DNA from 3 places in the Micromonospora sp. WMMA1363 genome. Region 2 is predicted to be linked to each of the others. Evidence: riboswitches for the same ligand, from Rfam matches in the RefSeq annotation. Region 2 holds a riboswitch; each other region holds the start of a gene.

What was found. Region 2 has a riboswitch for cyclic di-AMP ahead of QTQ03_RS01285 (C39 family peptidase). Riboswitches for the same ligand answer to the same signal wherever they lie in the genome.
Region 1: linked by a shared signal. The riboswitch ahead of QTQ03_RS22815 (coiled-coil domain-containing protein) and the one ahead of QTQ03_RS01285 (C39 family peptidase) in region 2 are both predicted to bind cyclic di-AMP.
Region 3: linked by a shared signal. The riboswitch ahead of QTQ03_RS11690 (coiled-coil domain-containing protein) and the one ahead of QTQ03_RS01285 (C39 family peptidase) in region 2 are both predicted to bind cyclic di-AMP.

The regions. Positions count from the first base shown of each region.
Region 1 covers NZ_JAUALB010000001.1:4,900,447-4,902,688, forward strand. Annotated here, with positions in the region: partial or broken gene QTQ03_RS22815 (coiled-coil domain-containing protein) at 1-878, opposite strand, end outside; cyclic di-AMP (ydaO/yuaA leader) riboswitch at 883-1,013, opposite strand; gene QTQ03_RS22820 (YibE/F family protein) at 1,180-2,242, opposite strand, start outside.
Region 2 covers NZ_JAUALB010000001.1:265,565-267,806, forward strand. Annotated here, with positions in the region: gene QTQ03_RS01280 (hypothetical protein) at 1-322, shown strand, start outside; cyclic di-AMP (ydaO/yuaA leader) riboswitch at 589-722, shown strand; gene QTQ03_RS01285 (C39 family peptidase) at 919-1,743, shown strand; gene QTQ03_RS01290 (hypothetical protein) at 1,970-2,095, opposite strand; gene QTQ03_RS01295 (ABC transporter ATP-binding protein) at 2,193-2,242, opposite strand, start outside.
Region 3 covers NZ_JAUALB010000001.1:2,562,728-2,564,969, forward strand. Annotated here, with positions in the region: gene QTQ03_RS11685 (cation diffusion facilitator family transporter) at 68-982, shown strand; cyclic di-AMP (ydaO/yuaA leader) riboswitch at 1,135-1,267, shown strand; gene QTQ03_RS11690 (coiled-coil domain-containing protein) at 1,285-2,242, shown strand, end outside.

The DNA.
Region 1 (2,242 bases), 4.6 Mb from region 2:
CGCGGTCAGGTTGTTGCCGTACATCCGGGTGTCGTTGTTGTGCCAGGAGCGGAACCCGCTGTTCTGGAGCGACCAGTCGCAGGCTCGCCCCTTGGGGTGTTCGTACGGGCCCCCCGACCGGTGGCAGCCGACGAACCGGGTGAAGCCGGCCCGTCTGACCTCCTTGTACATGTGCAGGGTGCGCGGGGTGACGCAGCCGGAAGTGGTCGGGTCGTCCTCGCTGCACGACTCGGGCTTCCAGCCGCCGTCCGCGGTGCGGCCGGGGGCCCCCGGGCAACCGGCGAGGTTGCGCTGACCAGGCCACCGGTGAGCTCCTCGCCGCCGACCAGGCGGAGCGCCTTTGCCGCCTCGGTCCTGCTGCGCTCTCTGTCGTTCTTCAGCTTCTCTCGCTCGCGGACCTCTGCCTCGATCGCCAACGTGGCCCGCTCGGCGCGGCGCTTCGCGGCGTTGACCACGGCGAGCCGGTTGTCGTTGACCAGGTTCAGCTCGTCCAGGGAGGAAGCCCGGGCGATGAACGAGTCGGGGGTGTTCGCGCCGAGCAGCATCGACATCGCGCCGATCCGGCCGGTCCGGTACGACTGTGCGGCGATCTCGTTCACCTGGGGGGCCAGGGCGTTGAGGTCGGCCTGGGCGCGCTGGAGTTCCAGATCGAGGGCGAGCTGGCGCGCCTCGGACTTCTTCAGCTGCGCCTGAGCCTTGACGAACTCCCGGTTGCGGGCCTCGATGAGGTCGCCCAGCAACTCCGGCTCCGAGTCGTGCCCGGAGGGCGTTGGGGGAGTGGTGGGCGCGGCCGACACCGGGGTGGGCCCGGCAAACACGGCCAGCGCGGCGAGCGCGGCCACCACGGGCGTCAACCAGCGGCGTAGGGGTGCCGTCACAGTGTTCCCTTCCGTCGACCGCCGACCGGGTTAGCTGACGGGTTCGGGACGGAAGTGGCCCCTACCGCTGGCGCGGATTCACCCCAGGTACCTGGTTCCCCGGTTCGCCTCGCGGCGATTGGGCGGTGGCACCGCAGGCGCCGATGTGCGCCTCCAGCGGTGACCGGCAGCGAGGTTACCTGACGGCCGTCCTGGGGAGCTACGTCCCGAAGCCGACCAAACACGCGATTCCGTAAGCGTGCTGCGTAACCAGTGACACGTGTGTCAGGCGGATGAGGCCGCGTCGTCACGCTGCGGAGTGTCACCATCTGGTGTGCGTACTCCTGTCTTCGTCGGGCCACCCATCGGGGACGGCAGGGACGGTGGGGCCGACCCGCGGTGCGCTCAGCGCCTCCAGCGCGTCGGTCCGTCCGCACGCCGGCCGGGGGGCCGGCACGAGATCGTCCGCGCCCGCCGGTTCGCCGCCGTGCCGCCCGGCGGTGGTGACCAGGGCGGCCAGGCCGGTGGTCAGCGGGACGGCGGCGATCAGGCCGAGCGTGGCGACGGCGCTCCGGACGATCTCCTGGGCGAGGAACTCGCTGGTCAGTATGTGGGTCACGGCCCGCGAGTCGGCGGTGAGCAGGAGCAGCACCGGCAGCGAGGCGCCCGCGTACGCCAGCACGATGGTGTTCACCGTGGAGGCGATGTGCGCCCGGCCGACCCGGGTGGCGGACCGGTAGAGCTGCCGCCGGGACAGCCCCGGGTTGGCGTGCGCGAGCTCGGTGACGGTGGCCGCCTGCGTCACCGTGACATCGTCGAGCACGCCGAGGGAACCGATGACGATCCCGGCCAGCAGCAGGCCGTGCAGGTCGACCCCGGCCTGGAACATCGACAGCGTGGTTGCCTCCTCGCTGCCGTACCCGGTCAGGTGGGTGGCGGCGGTGGCGAGCGTGCCGAGTACGCCGGTGAGCACCAGGCTGCCCAGCGTGCCGAGGACCGCAACCGACGTCTGCGCGGTGATGCCGTGCGTGAGGTACAGCACCACGAACATGATCAGCGCGGCTCCGACCACCGCCACCATTAGCGGCGGCCGGCCGGCGCTGATCCCCGGCAGTACGAACGTCAGCAGGATGGCGAAGCTCGCGGCGAGGCCGCCGAGCGCGGCGAGCCCGCGCCACCGGCCGAACGCGACGATCGCGGCGGCGAAGAGCGCCACCAGCCACACCAGCGGCTTGCCGCGCTGATGTTCCGCGATGTTGTACGCACTGGTCGAGGGGTCCGTGGGGTCGGTGAGCTCGACCAGGACGATCTCGTCGCCGACGGCGACCTCGGGTGCGCCCGGCCCGGCCGGCACCGGCGTCTCGACCTGTCGCCCGGCGTCCGGC
Region 2 (2,242 bases):
GCGGCAGCTCGGCGACGTGTTCGGCCACCGGGATGGCTGGAACCCGCGCCTGCACCCGGCGGAGCAGGAGATCGTCTTGACGCGGGCGGTGCGGAACGGCAAGCTGGCCGCTTACCGGGCCGCGACCGCGCGGGAACGGGCGGCCTGGCGGGACGCCGAGGTGGCCGCGGAGGCGGCCCGCGCGCTCCACGCCGAGGCGTACGCCGCCAGGAAGCGACTGTCTCCGGTGCCGTCGGTGCGAGCCCGGGCGGCTTCCGCGCGAGGCCCGGTGCTCGCCGCTCGCTGGCGCCCGGCGCGGGGCGGACTGACACTATTTCAGTGACGCCGGTCACCTTGGTGTCGAACCGGTCAGTGGTCGCATTTCGGCCGACTTTCGCGGGCGGTTCCCGGCGATCGGCCACCGCTCGTCCGCTTGTCGACCTGCCGTGCCGTTACGGCCCCTCGTCCCATTGAACTGCGCCAGTGCATAAGTGCCCGCAAAATTGCTGCATGATCGATGTTTAAGCAGCTCAACGCCGGTTGGCAGGTCGTTGACCGGCCAGTAGTGTCGGCGCGTCCGGTGCGGTACCCGATCGCAAGAGGCGACGCCGCACGGACCCGCTCAATCGTCGAATGACGAGCCGGGGACCCATTGCACCTGGGGTGAATCCGCGATTCCGCGGTAGGGCGTACTTCCCGCCCGAATCCGTCAGCTAACCCGGTCGGCGGTGTCGGAAGGAGTTCGATCCTCGTGCAGCACGACCGCATCTCCCGGTTCCACCGCCGCCTCCACGGCATCGCGGTGCCCGCGCCCGTCCGGCTCACCGCCGGGCGCTGACCCACCGCCTCGCTCGGTCCCGCCGGGCGCCTTCTCTCGTGGCCCCCGCCGCCGGACCCGGTCCGCGCGGTCGGCTCGGTGCGCCACCAGCCTGACACTCCGTGGAGGATCCCGTGAAGCACCACCTCAGGCGACAGCTCCGTCGCATCGTCACCGAGCGGCCCTACCAGGTGGCCGCCGCGTCCGCCGCCGCGCTCGTGCTGGCGACCGGTTCCGGCGCCTTGGCCGCCGGCGCCGACGAATCTCCCGCTGTGGGGCAGACTCCGGCGTCAACGGCGGAGCTGGGCAGCGAAGCCGTCGGGTCGGCCAGCACCGTGGCGGCTGCCCCGTCGAGTGCTGCCCCGTCGAGTGCCGCCCCGTCGAGTGCGCCGGTCGAGACAGCTGCGGACCCGGACCTAGACCAGAAGCCGGAGCCGCCGACGTCCAAGCTCCTGGAGTACGACTACCAGGCGCAGACCAACTTCTACTACTGCGGTCCGGCCGCGGTCCGTAACGCCCTGAGCGCCACCGGCGTCGAGCGGACCCAGGATCAGCTGGCCGGCCCGTTGGGGACCGACCAGTTCGGCACCGACTCGGCCGAGGACACCACCCGGGTGCTCAACGCCATGGTCGAGGGCGACCCGTACCAGACCCGGATGTTCTCGGGCGGTGCGGCCACCCCGGCCCAGATGGACCAGCTCCAGTCCGACATCGTCGCCGCCGTCGCCGACGGCCGCGGCGTCGTGGTGAACGTCGCCGGCAGCGCCACCGACACCGACGGCGGCTGGCACTCGTTCCCCGGCGGTCACTACGTCGCGGTGGTCGGGTACGACGACGAGGGGCGGCTGGCACGGATCGCCGACTCGGCGAACCCGGCGGCCGGGTCGTACTGGATGACCACGATCGCCCTGGCGAACTGGGCCGCGACCCGCGGCTACTCCGCCTGAGACACCGGCGCGCCCGCCACCGTTTGACCCCCGCCGCCGGCTGAGAGCTTCTCGGGAGCAGCACAATTGTGCCCAGCGACTCGGCATGCCCAGCGACAAGGCGACGCTCCGCTCACGACGCGGCCGCTGCCCACCTCGCTGGCCGGAGGCCAGGCCGTGGCGGAGCGCGACGCAGTCCACCCTGGTTGCTTTCGCTTTTCCCGCTGATGCGCCACCCGCACGCCGGTCAGGTCGCGTCGTCTCGCCTCATGTCGGTACGGGTGGTGAGCACACGGGCGATCGCCGTGCCTGCCAACCGGTCGTCGTCCAACTGTTCGGCGACGTAGTTGACCGTACGGCGAATGTGGCCCACTCGTCGGCGAAAGCGTCTGGCGAGTTCTCCCTAACGGCCGTGGGGGCCGAATACAGCGCGTACCGGGCGCCCGGCCCCGGTGGGCAGGTCCTCGCTGTCACCGGCTGGCCATGTACTCCTCGTACGCCTTGGTCACCTCGTCGGTGG
Region 3 (2,242 bases), 2.3 Mb from region 2:
ATTTGCATACATAGCGATGTGAGCATAGATTGGACGCGGATCGGGACGGGTGACGGAAGGTGTCCGCGTGGGCCCAAGTCATGACCACCACGGGGCGGTCGCGAACGCGGCGGAGCGGCACCGGAGCCGCCTCTGGGCCGCCTTCGGGCTGCTCGCCACCCTGATGACGGTGGAGGCGGTGGCCGCGTTCCACACCGGGTCGCTGGCGCTGCTCAGCGACGCCGGACACATGTTCACCGACGTGCTCGGCATCGGCATGGCGCTCGCCGCCCTCACCGCCACCCGCCGCCGCAACGGCGATCCGCAGCGCACCTTCGGCCTCTACCGGCTGGAGGTGCTGGCCGCGCTCGCCAACGCCCTACTGCTCTCCGGCGTGGCGATCTACGTGGTGGTGGAGGCCGTACGCCGCTTCGGCGACCCGCCGGAGGTGCTGACCGGCCCGATGCTCGCGGTGGCAGTCCTCGGCCTGCTGGCCAACCTGGTAGCCTTCGTCCTGCTGCGACCCGGCGCACGGGAGAGCATCAACCTCCAGGGCGCCTACCTCGAGGTGCTGGGCGACCTGCTCGGCAGCCTCGGCGTGATCGGAGCGGCCCTACTGATCGCGGGCACCAACTGGTGGTGGGCCGACCCGCTGGTCGCGGTCGCCATCGGCGTGTTCATCCTGCCGCGCACCTGGCGGCTCGGGCGGGCGGCGCTGCGCATCCTCGTCCAGGCCGCCCCGGAGCACCTCCAGGTCACCGCCGTGCACGACCGCCTGGTGACCGTTCCGGGCGTCTGCGAGGTGCACGACCTGCACGTCTGGACGCTCACCTCAGGCATGGAGGTGGCCTCCGCCCACCTCACCATGGCACCCGGCGCCGACGTCGGCGCGGTCCTGGCCGCGGCGCGGGCCACGCTGCGGGAGGAATTCCACATCGAGCATGCGACGTTGCAGACCGAGCCCGGTGCGACCCACGGAGCCTGCGGGTCGGTCGAGTGGTGACGAACACATCCGCGATCTGACGGGATGTTCGTTGGTGACATCCGATCCGACTGTCGTCACACGGACACCCTGGGTAACTCCCACTGCAATCGCCCCAGCCACACCGGTAGGCTCTGTTCCGGCCTCCGCCAGGCGGCACCCACCGGTGCCGGCGGCGGCCGCCGCCTAATCGCCCCCGCGGGGCGAGCCGGGGAACCAGGTACCTGGGGTGCATCCGCGCCAGCGGTAGGGATCTTCCGTCCCGAACCCGTCAGCTAACCCGGTCGGCGGCTGACGGAAGGACATGTGGATCAATGCCGGAAGTGGCACCCGAACGACATGCCGCCCGGGTGGTGGCCCTGATCATCGCGGCCCTCACCCTCACCCTCGGTCTCGGCGTCGCGCCGGTCGCCCCCGCGGCGGCCGTTCCCCCGGCCCGCCAGGCCGCCGCACCCGGGGACGATCCGGAGGGCGGCACCCCCGCCCTCCGCGCGCAGCTCGAGGCGGCCAGCAAGGGCTACCTGGACGCCAAACGGGCCCTGGACACCTCGGTGAAGCGGCAGGCACAACTCGCCGAACAGCTCAAAGCCACCGAGACCCGGCTCGCCGAACAGACCACCCGGGTCGGCGAGCTGGCCGGCCTGGCGTACCGCACCGGCCGGCTCGGCGCCGCGTCGGCGCTGCTCAACAGCGGCACACCGGAGGGCTTCATGGACCGGGCCGCCGCCTTGGACGCGGTCACCGCCAACGAGGACCAGGCCCTGCGCGAGCTGCGGGACAACCGAGACCAGGTCGCCGAGGCCAAGCTCGCGGTGGAGGTCGAGATCGTCGAGCAACGCAAGCAGCAGGCGGTGATGGCCAAGCGCAAGCAGCAGGCGGAGCGGGCGCTCACCACGGCCAACTCCCGGGCCGCCCAGGCTCCCGCCAGCCGGGGCGGGTCCCGGACCGCCGCGCCGGCCCCGCGCAACTCGGACGGCTCCTGGCCGCGGGAGTCGTGCAGCGTCAACGACCCGACCCCGGCCAACGGCTGCATCACCCCCCGGACGCTCCACGCGCTCAACCAGGCCAAAGCGGCCGGATTCACCCGGTACGTCTCGTGCTACCGCCCCGGCGGCTCGGGCGAGCACCCGAAGGGCCGGGCCTGCGACTTCGCGGCCCAGAAGAACGGCTTCGGCGGTGCCGCCACCGGGGGCGACCGGACCTACGGCAACAACCTGGCGGCGTTCTTCGTCAACAACGCCGACCGGCTCGCCGTGCTCTACGTGATCTGGTACCGGCAGA